DNA from 3 places in the Nonomuraea terrae genome. Region 1 is predicted to be linked to each of the others. Evidence: riboswitches for the same ligand, from Rfam matches in the RefSeq annotation. Region 1 holds a riboswitch; each other region holds the start of a gene.
What was found. Region 1 has a riboswitch for thiamine pyrophosphate ahead of ACIBP6_RS30245 (purine-cytosine permease family protein). Riboswitches for the same ligand answer to the same signal wherever they lie in the genome.

Region 2: another riboswitch for thiamine pyrophosphate. It lies ahead of thiC (phosphomethylpyrimidine synthase ThiC); the one in region 1 lies ahead of ACIBP6_RS30245 (purine-cytosine permease family protein).
Region 3: another riboswitch for thiamine pyrophosphate. It lies ahead of ACIBP6_RS39180 (TenA family protein); the one in region 1 lies ahead of ACIBP6_RS30245 (purine-cytosine permease family protein).

What each region holds. Positions count from the first base shown of each region.
Region 1 is NZ_JBITLL010000006.1:204,782-209,117, forward strand. It holds gene ACIBP6_RS30235 (PAS domain S-box protein) at 1-538, opposite strand, end outside; gene ACIBP6_RS30240 (methylated-DNA--[protein]-cysteine S-methyltransferase) at 635-1,207, shown strand; gene ACIBP6_RS30245 (purine-cytosine permease family protein) at 1,193-2,530, opposite strand; TPP riboswitch at 2,521-2,635, opposite strand; gene ACIBP6_RS30250 (rhodanese-like domain-containing protein) at 2,755-3,078, opposite strand; gene ACIBP6_RS30255 (winged helix-turn-helix transcriptional regulator) at 3,075-3,464, opposite strand; gene ACIBP6_RS30260 (MFS transporter) at 3,578-4,336, shown strand, end outside.
Region 2 is NZ_JBITLL010000007.1:411,358-415,693, forward strand. It holds gene ACIBP6_RS35955 (ArsR/SmtB family transcription factor) at 205-507, shown strand; gene ACIBP6_RS35960 (YbaK/prolyl-tRNA synthetase associated domain-containing protein) at 497-991, shown strand; gene ACIBP6_RS35965 (universal stress protein) at 981-1,811, opposite strand; gene ACIBP6_RS35970 (hypothetical protein) at 1,835-2,182, opposite strand; TPP riboswitch at 2,284-2,394, shown strand; gene thiC (phosphomethylpyrimidine synthase ThiC) at 2,387-3,940, shown strand; gene ACIBP6_RS35980 (SDR family oxidoreductase) at 4,036-4,336, opposite strand, start outside.
Region 3 is NZ_JBITLL010000008.1:189,286-193,621, forward strand. It holds gene ACIBP6_RS39165 (amino acid adenylation domain-containing protein) at 1-662, opposite strand, end outside; gene ACIBP6_RS39170 (fatty acid desaturase family protein) at 659-1,591, opposite strand; gene ACIBP6_RS39175 (pyridoxal-phosphate dependent enzyme) at 1,622-2,542, opposite strand; TPP riboswitch at 2,808-2,903, shown strand; gene ACIBP6_RS39180 (TenA family protein) at 2,891-3,565, shown strand; gene ACIBP6_RS39185 (carbon starvation CstA family protein) at 3,569-4,336, opposite strand, start outside.

The sequences.
Region 1 (4,336 bases):
CGCCCTCGATGAGCACGAACCCGCCGGCGTCCGCCCCGGTCAGCTCGGTGAGGCTGGCCGAGATCCGGTCGAGCACGGCGGGCAGCTCCAGCTCGGAGTTGATGTCGCCGACCACGTCGGTGAGCCGGCGCACCAGCCTGGCCCGGCGCGCCATCCGGTGCCGGGCGAGCTCGTCGGCCCGCGCCGGGTGGTGCACGAAGACGTACCCGGCCACGGCGCTGCCGAGGCGCAGGGCGCCGATGTCCACGCGGACGTCGAGCACCGTGCCGTCGCGGCGCAGCCGCTTGGTGTGCAGCGACACGGGCTCGCCGGTGCGTACGCGCTCCAGCACGGCGTTGTGCTCGGCGGTCAGCTCATCGGGCACGATCGGCGCCCGGCGCCCGAGCATCTCCTGCGCCGGGTGGCCGAACATGCGCTCGGCCGCATCGTTCCACACCAGAACGGTCTGGTCGCGGTCGAGCGCGACCACGGCGTTGGGTGAGCTGGCGAGCACCGCGCGGGCGATCTCCTCGTCACTACCGGCCCATTGGTCCCCCACACCTCCATAGTGCCCGTGGCGCGGTGGGTGCGTCGGGCGATCCGTCCGATACGCTGCGGTCACGGTGATTCTCGACGGGTGGGGAGGGTGAGGGGAATGTCGAGTTCCGATCTCGATGCCCTGCTACGGGTGACCTCCAGCACCTATCGGGGAGTGAGGCCGCCCGCCATCGCGTTCGGCGCCTATGACGGCGCCGTGGGCCGGCTCGTGCTAGCGGTGACCGGCAAGGGCATCGCGGCCTGCAGCTTCGAGGCGGAAAACGATGTGTTCGAGCTGATCAGCAGGCATATGGGCGATTCCATCGGGCCCGACCCGCGCCGGCTCGACCCGGTGCGCAGAGAGCTCGACGCCTACTTCTCGGGCCGGCTGCGGGCGTTCGCCACGCCGGTCGACCTGACGCTCGCCACCCCGTTCGCTCGTACGGTGCTGCAGAAGACGATGGCCGTCCCCTACGGCACCACCACGACGCTGGAGGAGATCGGCGAGAGCATCGGCCGGCCGCGCGCGCTGCGGGCGATCGGCAACGCGCTGGCCTCCAACCCCGTCTGCGTGATCGCCCCGTGTCACCGGGTGGTGCGCGCCGACGGCTCGCTCGGCGACTACGCCGGAGGCGCGGCCGCCAAGCAGCACCTCCTCAACGTCGAGCGGCGCGTCTCAGCGGGCAGCTGAGCGGCGCTGCCGCACCAGGCCGATCACGGCGGTCACGAGTGCCGCGACGACCGCGCCGCCGAGGGCGCCGTTCATCCACGGCTCGCGGGTGAAGCCGATGGCATCGCGCAGGCCCGCCCAGATCTGGTCCCACCCGGCGACGGTCGGGGTGGAGGTGGTCAGCCAGTACGCGACGAAGCCGAGCGCCCACGGCACCAGCATCGACCAGCGCGAAGGCGCGTCCTCGGCGGTGTTCCACGAGCGGGAGCCGCCGAAGAGGAAGTACTCGACGGCGAGCACCGCGAACATCGGCACGAACACCGCCCCGATCACGCCCAGGAACGCGCCGTAGGAGTTGACGTCCACCACCAGGGCGATGCCGACGGTCAGCACGCCGATGGCGACGGAGAAGACGCGCCGGTCCACGCGCGGCATGAGGTTCTGCAGCGACATGGTGGTGGAGTAGACGTTGGCGAACGACTGGTCGGTCTCGCGCAGCGTCAGGACGGCGAAGAACAGCACGCCCAGCGGCACCGCGACGAACGTGCCGAACACCGACGTCGAGTCGGCCGCCACCGCCTCGGCTCCCGCGATCGCGACCGCGTACACGCCGAGGCCGAGGCAGGCCACCTGGGCCAGCGTGTAGCCCCCGACCACGCCGGTGAACGCGGCCTTGCTCGACCGCGAGTGCCGGGCGAAGTCGGCGGCCATCGGCACCCACGACACCGACAGCGCGATCACGTAGTCGACCGCCGGCGCGAACGCCTCCCACGAGCCGCCCGTGTACGGGGGCGCGTCGGAGATCATGTGCCAGGCGAACCAGAGCATCGAGATGATCACCCCGATGGTGACGTACCGGCGCAGCACCCGGATCGCGCCGAGCGGCCAGATCGTCAGCGCGGTGGTCAGCACACCCGCCACGATCACCCACGCCTCGTACGGGATCCCGCCGAACATCGCGTTGGCCGCCTTGGCGATCACCCACAGCTCGAAGGCGCCCCAGCCGAGCATCTGCACGATGTTCAGCACCGTGGGGACGTACGACATCCTGGCCCCGAACAGCCCGCGCAGCAGCACCATCGCGGGCTGTCCCGTCCGGGTGCCCGGGATGGCCGACAGGCCGACCATGGCGGTGCCGATCAGGCTGCCGATCACGGTGGCGAGGAGCGCCGCGCCCAGCGAGAGCGGGACGCCGTCGAGGGGGTCGATCAGGAACAGCGCCCCGGAGAAGCCGAGCAGGCTGACCCCCAGGTTGGCCCAGAGCGCACCCTGGTCGAGCACGCCCAGCGTCTTCGGCGGCCGTCCTTCGAGGGTCAGGGGGACTTCTTCGACGCCGTGCGTCATCGCACACTCCCTACGCCGGCATTACCCGGACAGGTTCGTGCGGTCGGCGACAGCGCTCAGTCGCCCTCTCAGCCTGGTAAGCCCCAAGCTCCCGCGTTGACAGGTATGGCAAAGCCAGGATCAACCCGGCTTTACGCCCCCATGATGCCCTAACCCTTCACCAGACCGCCAGACCGCCCCTCGACGGAGCGGGCCAGGGTCAGCGCGGCGCCCCTCTCCCGGGCTCAGGCGACGAACGGCGGCTGGCCGGTCTCGCTCTCCATCGGACGGCTCGCCGCCTCCCACGACTGCATGCCGCCCGCCACGTTGACCGCGTCGCGGCCGAGCTGGTTGAGCCACGCCGCCACCTGCATCGACCGGCCACCCACCCGGCAGACGACGTAGACCGTGCGGTCGGCGGGGACCTCGTCGAGGCGGCCCTGGATCTGCGTCATCGGGATGTGGACGGCCTGCGGCGCGTGCCCTGCCAGCCATTCTTCCTGCTCACGGACGTCGAGCAGGTAGGCGTCGTCGGGGAGGGCGTTGGCCTCGATCTCGGGAACGGTCATGTCTCCATCATCTCGCGCCGCGCGTCGTAGTCGGCACGCGCCGCCGCGATCTCCCCCCGGTGCTCCTCCGTCCAGGTGACCAGCGCCTTGATGGTCTGGTGCAACGTACGGCCGAGCGGCGTCAGCGCGTAGTCGACCCGTGGCGGCACCACGGGGTGGACCGTGCGGGTGACCAGGCCGTCGCGTTCGAGCTGGCGCAGGGTGACGCTGAGCATGCGCTGGCTGACGCCGTCGATCTCGCGGCGGAGCTGGGTGAAGCGCAGGCTCTGGCAGTCGAGCAGGGCGATGACCAGCAGCGACCACTTGTCGGCGATGCGGTCGAGGATCTGCCGGACCTCGCAGTCCTCCCGGGTGTCCCACTGACGGGCGTCGTAGTCGTCGTCCACGGTGCTTTCGCAGTAACTGAGTGACCTTAAAGTGCCGTCTTCCACGACATTTCATACTGGCCCATGATGTGGACGGTTACAAGAGATAACCGACCTGCCGAAAGGTAACCGTGATGCCAGTTTCTGCCCGTTCTTGGGGCGTACTCGCTGTTCTGTGCGGAGCCATCTTCCTTGAGGGCATCGACGTGGCCATGCTGAACGTCGCCCTCCCCTCCATCCGGGCCGACCTGGGGCTGTCCACCGGCATGCTGAGCGGCGTCGTGAGCGCGTACGTGCTCGGCTACGGCGGGTTCATGCTGCTCGGCGGCCGGGCGGCCGACCTGCTGGGCAGGCGGCGGATGTTCCTGCTCTGGCTGGTGGTCTTCCTCGTCTTCTCCGGGCTCGGCGGCTTCGCGGACGAAGGGTGGGTGCTGCTCGTGGCGCGGTTCGTCACGGGGGTCGCCGCCGCGTTCATGACGCCGGCCGGCCTGTCGCTGATCACCACGACCTTTCCCGAGGGCCCGGTGCGCAACCGGGCGCTGCTGATCTACGCGGGGACGGCCGCGGGCGGGTTCGCGCTCGGCCTGGTGATCGGCGGCCTGCTGACGGCGTTCGGCTGGCGCTGGGTGTTCTTCGCGCCGGTGCTGATGTCGGCGGTGATCCTGGCCGCCGCCATCCCGTTGCTGAGGAAGCCGGACGGCGAACGGCCCGCCGCGGGCGGGTTCGACCTGACGGGCGCGGTCCTCGTCACGACCGCGATGATGCTGCTGGTCTACGGCGTCGTACGCCTGGAGCACCCGGCCGACGGGTGGCCGCTCACCGTCGCCGCCTTCGCGGGCGGGCTGGCGCTGCTGGCGGCGTTCGTCGCCGTGGAACGCCGCGCCGCCCATCCG
Region 2 (4,336 bases), on a different contig from region 1:
GCCCGTTGTGGAGGCGTCCTCCTGATCGTCCGCTGCGCGAGGTCGCCGTCGGCGGTTCTCTCCGTGGGTGGGAGAACGTCGCTTCGGCGGCCACGAGCGCCGGTGCCGGGGTGAAGGGCCGTGTAGGTGGCCCACTCCAGGGTGCTGAGCCAAGTGGAGGGCGCCCCCATAGACAGGGAATTAGCTAATTGCCATAATGCCGTGGTGCTGGATGTCGACCTGGTCAAGGCGTTGGCCAATGACAAGCGGCTGCGGATCCTGGAATGGCTGCGCGACCCCGCGCGCCACTTCTCGCCGCAGCGCGAGGGCGACCTCGTGCGCGACGGCGTCTGCTCGCTGTTCATCGCCGAGAAGCTGGGCGTGAGCCAGCCGACCTGCGGCGAGCATCTCAAGGTGCTCGCGAAGGCGGGCCTGATCCGCGGCAGGAAGATCAAACAGTGGGTGTTCTACCGGCGCGACGAGGACCGGATCGCCGCGGTGAAGGAGATGCTGAGCAGTGACTGGTGAGCCGTACGCCGCCTACGAGCGGCTGATCGCCGACATGGACGCGGCAGGAGCGCGCTACCGGCTGATCGACCACGCTCCCGAGGGGCGTACGGACGAGGTCAGCGCGTTGCGCGGGCACGACGTGTCGCAGGCGGCCAAGTGCCTGATCGTGATGGTCAAGATCGGCAAGAAGCAGACGCGGCACGTGCTGGCCGTCGTGCCCGGCGACGCCCGGCTCGACCTGCAGGCCGTCAAGGAGCTGCTCGACGGCACGTACGTCGGCTTCGCCGGCAAGGACAAGGCCGAGGAGCTGGCGGGCAGCGTCAGCGGGACGGTGCTGCCGTTCAGCTACGACCCGCGGCTGGAGCTGGTCGCCGACCCGTCGCTGCTGGGGCAGCCCGAGCTGTACTTCAACGCCGCCCGCCTCGACCGCTCGGTGGCGCTGGCCACGGACGACTACGTACGGCTGGCCAAGCCGCGGATGGCGCCCATCGTCATGAACTAGTGCGGACCACGGCCAGGGGGCAGGGCGCGTGGTGCAGCAGGGCCTGGCTGATGGAGCCGAGCAGCATGCCCGCGAGCTGCCCGTGCCCGCGCGAGCCGACGACCAGCAGGTCCGCGCCCACCGCGGCCTCTTTCAGCACCTCCAGCGGGTGCCCGTGCACGACCTCGGGAACCACGTCGACCGCGGGGTGCCGGTCGCGGTGGCCGGTCAGCCGGTCTTTCAGCAGGTCCAGCGCGTCCTGTTCGCTGTCGCGGTCGGCAGGCTCGAAGCCGGTGGACCGGGGCCAGGCCCAGGCGTACACGACGCGCAGCCGGGCGCCCCGCAGCCCTGCTTCGCGGAAGGCGAACTCGATCGCGCGCTCGGCGCCGGGGGAGTTGTCGGTCCCGGCCACGATCTCGCCGCGTGAGACGGCCGGCTGGTGCTGGACGAGCACGACGTTCGTCCGGGCGTGCGTGGCGACCCCGTGCGCGGCCGAGCCGATGAGCAGCCCGCGTACGCCGCCGACGCCGCGGTTGCCGACGACCAGCAGCTCGGCCCGTTCCGACGCCTTGACCAGGGCCGATCGAGGGTCGCCGGGCAGCAGCACGCCTTCCACGCTGACCTGCGGCCACTCGCGGCGGGCGCGGTCCTGCGCCGCGGTCAGCACGGTGTGGGCGGAGTCGCGCATCCACCGGGCCACCTCGGCGTAGTGGAGGGCCTCCTGCTCGCACAACCACTTCGGCACGGCGTAGGCCACGGTGAGCGGCGCCCCCCGCAGCTTCGCCTCGGTGGCGGCCCAGCCGGCGGCGTCAAGGCCGGTACGGGAGCCGTCCACGCCCACGATGATCAACCGATGTCAGCTCCTCACGATCGCGTGTAGCACTCCACTTCGGCGCGGCGGAGGGACAATCCCTGCTCGGTGGACTCGCGCACGCACCGGCGCTCGGTCTTGCTGAGTTTGAGCTCGCCGCACACGGCCACGCCGGCGTACGCGCGGCAGTCGAGCTCCGTGTCCTCGTTGCCGACGCGGTACGTCCGTCTGACCTCCGCGCGGCACCTCGCGGGTCCGGTGTCCGCGTAGCGACACTGGGCGATCAGCGTGTCGTACTGTTCCTGGCTCACTTCGCGCTGGTCGCTACCGTCCCCAGCGGCTGCGGTGGCGCCGACCGCGGCCAGCACCACGAGTCCGGCGACAGCGACGATCTTCTTCATAGTCCCCCCGAAGTGGTCCGTACCGCCCAGGAGGGTCACCAAACATCAATTCACACAAACGCACCATGTTTCAGGCGATGCCGGGCGTGGGTACGATCACCGCCGTCCAACGCGGGAGCCCTGCACATCGGGCTGAGAGGACGGCTGAAAGCCGCCGACCGCCAGAACCTGCTCCGGGTAATGCCGGCGAAGGGAGTTTGCGCGATGACTGACGCGCACCAGCCCCGATTCTCCAAGATCTACACCGGTGACCTGCGCGTGCCGATGCGGCAGGTGCACCTGTCCAACGGATCGGCGGTGACGCTGTACGACACCTCGGGCCCGTACACCGACCCCTCGTACGAGCCTGACCTGCGGCGTGGTCTGCCGCGGCTGCGCGAGCCCTGGGTTGCCGAGCGCCGCGAGAAGGGAGAGCCGGTCACCCAGGTCGGCTGCGCCCGGCGCGGGATCGTGACCAAGGAGATGGAGTTCATCGCCGTGCGCGAGGGGGTCACCCCCGAATTCGTCCGGCAGGAGGTGGCGGCCGGACGGGCCATCATCCCCGCGAACGTCAACCACCCCGAGTCCGAGCCGATGATCATCGGCAGGAACTTCCTCGTCAAGATCAACGCCAACATCGGCAACTCCGCCGTGACCTCCTCCATCGAGGAGGAGGTCGAGAAGATGACCTGGGCCACCCGGTGGGGCGCCGACACGATCATGGACCTGTCCACCGGCGACGACATCCACGAGACGCGCGAGTGGATCCTGCGCAACTCGCCGGTGCCGGTCGGGACCGTGCCGATCTACCAGGCACTGGAGAAGGTCAAGGGGCGCCCCGAGGCGCTGTCGTGGGAGGTCTACCGCGACACCCTGATCGAGCAGTGCGAGCAGGGCGTCGACTACGTGACCGTGCACGCGGGCGTGCGGCTGTCGTACGTGCCGCTGACCGCCGGCCGCAAGACCGGCATCGTCTCGCGCGGGGGCTCGATCATGGCCGCCTGGTGCCTGGCGCACCACCGCGAGAGCTTCCTGTACGAGAACTTCGCCGAGATGTGCGAGATCCTGGCCCGCTACGACGTGTCGTTCTCGCTCGGTGACGGCCTGCGCCCCGGCTCGATCGCGGACGCGAACGACGAGGCCCAGTTCGCCGAGCTGCGCACGCTCGGGGAGCTGACCACGATCGCGCGAGAGTACGACGTGCAGGTCATGATCGAGGGCCCGGGCCACGTGCCCATGCACAAGATCAAGGAGAACGTCGAGCTGCAGCAGGAGCTCTGCGACGACGCGCCGTTCTACACGCTCGGCCCGCTCGTGACCGACATCGCCCCTGGCTACGACCACATCACCTCGGGCATCGGGGCCGCCATGATCGGCTGGTTCGGCACCGCGATGCTCTGTTACGTCACCCCGAAGGAGCATCTCGGCCTGCCGGACAAGGACGACGTCAAGACCGGCGTGATCACGTACAAGATCGCCGCCCACGCCGCGGACCTGGCCAAGGGGCATCCGCAGGCCCAGGCGTGGGACGACGCGCTGTCGGACGCGCGGTTCGAGTTCCGCTGGGAGGACCAGTTCGACCTGTCGCTCGACCCTGACACGGCCCGGTCCTTCCACGACGAGACGCTGCCCGCCGCGCCGGCCAAGACGGCCCACTTCTGCTCGATGTGCGGCCCGAAGTTCTGCTCGATGCGCATCAGCCACGAGATCCGCGAGCAGGGGTACGCCGAGAAGGCCGCCGAGTTCCGCCGCCTCGGCGGCGAGATCTACGTCGACTAGCCGGTGAATGAGGAGGCCGGCGGCGGCGCCGGCCTCCTTGCCCACGATCGGGGAACGGCCACCACGCCGGAAACCTGACCGGTGGCCGCCTCCGCTCATCCAGGCAGCGTCTCGCCGCCGATCGGGGCGAGGACCTCGCCCGTGTAGTACGACGACATCAGCCCGGAGGCGAAGAAGACGTACGAAGGGGCGATCTCGTCCGGGTCGGCGGCCCGCTGCATCGGCACCTGCTGACCGAATTTGCCCACCTTCTCCTCGGGCATGGTCGCCGGGATCAGCGGCGTCCACACCGGGCCCGGTGCCACGGCGTTGACCCGGATGCCGCGTTCGACCAGGTTCTGCGCCATGGAGTAGGTGAAGGCGTTGATGGCGCCCTTCGTGGCGGCGTAGTCGATG
Region 3 (4,336 bases), on a different contig from region 1:
TCCTGGACGCTCGCGTCGAAGCTGAGCGAGGCGAACTGGAGCACGCGGTCGTCAGGCCCAATGCCGTACGCGTCCCGGGCCACCTCGCAGAAGTGCGACCAGCCGCGCCGGGGCACCAGCACGCCCTTGGGACGGCCGGTGGAGCCGGAGGTGAAGATGACATAGGCGGCGTCGTCCGGAGACGCGGCGGCGGCGGGCGGCGGCGCGTCGGCCGGGCCGGCCTCTTCCAGGCGCAGCACCGGGGTGCCGGCGGGCAGCGGCGGGTCGGCGTCCACCAGGACGACCCTGGGTCGCGTGTCCTCCAGCATCAGCGCCAGCCGCGCCGCCGGATAGCCGGGATCGAGCGGCACGTACCCGGCCCCGGCGCGCAACACCGCGAGCAGCGCCGTCACCGCCGCCCGCCCGCGCGGCAGGCACAGCCCGACCAGGTCACCGGGCCCGACCCCGGCGGCCGCCAGCACGCCCGCCAGCCGGTCCACCTCCGCCACCAGCGCCGCGTACGAGGTCTGCCCCGTCGTGTCGATCAGAGCCGGGGCGCCGGGCGTTCGGTGTGCCTGCTCGGCGACGGCGGCGAGCACGTCGAAGGCCGGGGCCGCGTCCCGCGATCCCGTGGCGGAACCGTGGGACGCCTCCGCCGGGCCGGCGATGCGCATGTCGCTCATGCCTCACCTCTCCCGTGCGGCCGGCGAAGGGCCGCCCAGAGGGTGCGGTAGAAGTCCGCGTACGTACGCTCCACGTGGACGGCGTGGCGGCGGGTCTCCTCGTGACGGCCGGGCAGCAGGTTGATCGGCACGCTCATCGCGGCATGGTGCTCGATGTGCAGGTTGTTGCCGTTGGTGAACCAGGTGCTCAGCCGGCTCCCCCTGATCGACCGCGTGTTGCGCAGCACATCGGTGCTGTCGGTGTCGCAGAGGACGTGCTCGGGCAGCTCCACGAGGAAGTGCAGTGGCACCGCGAGCAGGAGGGGCAGCACCCACAGCCGGAGCGGGTACTGGCCGTACCCGGCCACGGCGACGCCGAGCGCGGCCAGGACGGCCCCGCCCAGGACCAGGTGGTCCACGACGATGCGGCGGCGCATGGCCGGGCTGACCGCGCCGAACCCGTACGTCCAGCGGCCCGTGGCGGCGAGCAGCACCTCCCACAGGACCGAGGCGAGCCGCCGGTAGTCGAGCAGCCCGCGTACCAGGTGTGACACGGTCAGCGGTGCCCGGGTGTCGAAGCCGAAGAACTCGGTGTCCTGGGGCGTGCCGAGATAACGGTGATGCTGCAGGTGACGCAGGCGGTAGTGGCTGTAGACCACCATCAGGGGCAGGCCCAGCGGGACGCCGGCCAGCCGGTGCGGCCAGGGCCTGCGGAACGCCGAGTGGTGCAGGCACTGGTGCTGCAACTCGACGGCGTGCGTGTACATCGCGGCGAGGATCACCACGCCCACGGCGACCAGGGGTAACTCCGGGCGCAGCGCGAGGACCACCCCCACGGCGGTCAGCACGGCCAGCGCGGCCAGCTTGGCGACGAAGACCCGCTGGTCGTCCCGGGTCACCTTGGTGCGCGCGAAGAGCAGCGCGGGGCCGCCTCCGGTCAGTGCGGTCATCGTTTCCCCGATCAGGTGCGGCAGGTACGGTCAGCGTCCGCTGAGCAGCACGACGTGGGTTCCGGACAGCGGGCCCGCCGCGCGGGCGCGCGCGAGCAGCCCGGCCAGGGCCGCCGCCCCGGCCGCGGTCGGGCTCGCACCGTACGGGGTGAGCGCGGCCCTGGCCTCGATCAACTGCTCGTCGTGGACCCCGAACACCGCGCCGCCGGTGTCGGCGATGGCCGCCATGGCCTCGGCGCCCTGCAGGGCGTGCCAGTTGACCAGCGGCTGGTTGTGGTCCGACGCCGTGACGGCGTCCGGCGGCAACATCCGGTACTCGCCGGGCCAGCTCGTCACCACCGGGTTGTTGCCCGCGGAACACACACCGTTGATCACGCTGGACCAGCCGAGTGCCCGCATCCGCCGGTGGACGGCGATCGTCGTGGTGCCGTTGCCCACCGGGACCCACAGCGCCGCGGGCGGCTCGCCGAGGGCCTCCCGCAGCGCGGGGACCACCACGCCGTGTCCCTCGAACACCGCGTCCGCGTACGGGCCGTCCACGTTGCCGTCGACCGCGCCCTCCTCCGCGGCCACCCGGCGGGACTCGTCCACGGCGTCCTCGTAGCTGCCGGGCACCAGATGCACGTGAGCCCCCGCGGCGCGCATCCACGCGCCACCGTCGCTCCAGCCCTCGGGCAGGACGATTGTGCAGGTCATGCCGGCAGCGCGGCACGCCATCGCCATCGCGCGGCCGTAGTTGCCGCACGTCGCGACCACCACATGGCGGTACCCGTCGGCGGCGGCGCGGGCCACCACGGCCCGCGCCGCGGGTTCCTTGTGGCTGCCGGAGGCGTACCGGGTCTCGTCCTTGATCAGGACGCGGGCTCCGGGGACGAGGTCCGCGGCGTCGATCAGCGGCGTGCCGTACGCGTCGATGGGCGCGCCGGCGGACGTCAGGGTTTCCGTGGACATGCGTCTCCTCGGACATGGTCGTGCAGAGGGAAGGAGGTCAGGGCCTGATCACCGACCGCGTCCTGATCCCGATCGGGATCGCACGGGGAGGAGGGCGCGTGACTGGGACGAACGTTACAAAGGGACATATCAGGCCGGGTTAACGGCAGCCGAAACCTGGATGTTGATCAAGGAGTAACTGCCTGATCTTGGAATGAATCGCCAGGTAACAACCCACATGAGGGCTGACGTACAAGATGTCCGGCTAATCCCGTGTTACAGTCGGCGCGTTGACGCGGGGTGCCCGGGCGTCCGGGCTGAGATCACACCCGTCGAACCTGCTCTAGTTCGCACTAGCGAAGGGACGTCATGTTCTGCGACGACATGTGGCAGCGCACGGCCGAGTTGATGAAGGCCATCCACGACCACCCGTTCAACGTCGCACTCGGCGACGGCACGCTCGAACCCGAGCGGTTCGCGTTCTACATCGTGCAGGACGGCCGCTATCTGGAGGCGTTCTCCAAGACGCTCGCCACGGCGTCGGCCCGCGCCGGCGACCCGGCGGAGGCCGCGTTCTACGCGCAGAGCGCGCACACCGCGCTGGCCGCCGAGCGCCTGCTGCACGCCGGCTACGTCGCCGACCTGGGCGCCGACGCCGAGGGCGTCGCCACGTCGCCGACGTGCCTGGCGTACGCGTCGTTCCTGCAGGCGACCGCGCTCACCGCGCCGTACCCGGTGATCGCGGCGGCGGTGCTGCCGTGCTTCTGGATCTATCAGGACGTCGGCACGGCGCTGCTCGGCAGGGCCGGCGACCTGGACGGCCACCCGTACGGGAAGTGGATCTCCACCTACTCCGACCCCGGCTTCGCGGCCTCCGTGGAGCAGGCCAAGGCCGTCGCCGACCGGCTCGCCGCCGCCGCCGGGCCGGACACCCGCGCGGCCATGGAGCGGGCGTACTGCCGGGCGGCGGCGTACGAGTGGATGTTCTGGGACAGCGCCTGGAGGCGCGAGACCTGGCCGACCGAGCGGTGGCTCGCGCCCTGACGCTCAGCTCCCCGCTGTGGCCCTGGCCATCGCCTCCCGTTCCTCGCGGGTGGGGATGAGGCCGGACGGCGCGAGGATCTTCGACTCCTGGAACGGCTCCTCCGTGCTCGGCAGCGGCTCCGGCGATCTGATCGCCTTCACCCACACCCGCATGGCGTCCACGATGACGACGATGATCAGAATGGCGAACAGGGCCGCCAGGATGCCGTCGACGGTCGAGTTGATCACGATCTGCCGCATCGCGTCCTCCGTCCGGGCGGGCGCGAGCAACTGGCCCTGGTCGAGCGCGGTCTGGTAGCGGTCGCGCTGGGCGAAGAAGCCGAGCCCCGGGTCGGGCGAGAAGATCTTCTGCCAGCTCGCCGTCAGCGTGACGGCGACGTCCCAGGCCAGGGGCACCGCCGTGACCCAGGCCCATTTCAGCCGCCCGCTCTTGATCAGCAGAGTGGTGGCGACGGTGAGCGCCACCGCGGCGAGCAGCTGGTTGGCGATGCCGAACAACGGGAACAGCTGGTTGATGCCGCCGAGCGGGTCGTTGACGCCCTGGTAGAGGAAGTAACCCCAGGCCGCCACGACGACGGCGCTGGAGATGTAGACGCTCGGCCACCAGCTCACCCGGCCCATCGGCTTCCACAGGTTGCCGATGGTGTCCTGGAGCATGAAGCGCCCGACGCGGGTGCCGGCGTCGACGGTGGTGAGGATGAACAGCGCCTCGAACATGATCGCGAAGTGGTACCAGAACGCCTGCAGCGCCTGGCCCCCGAGGAACCCGGA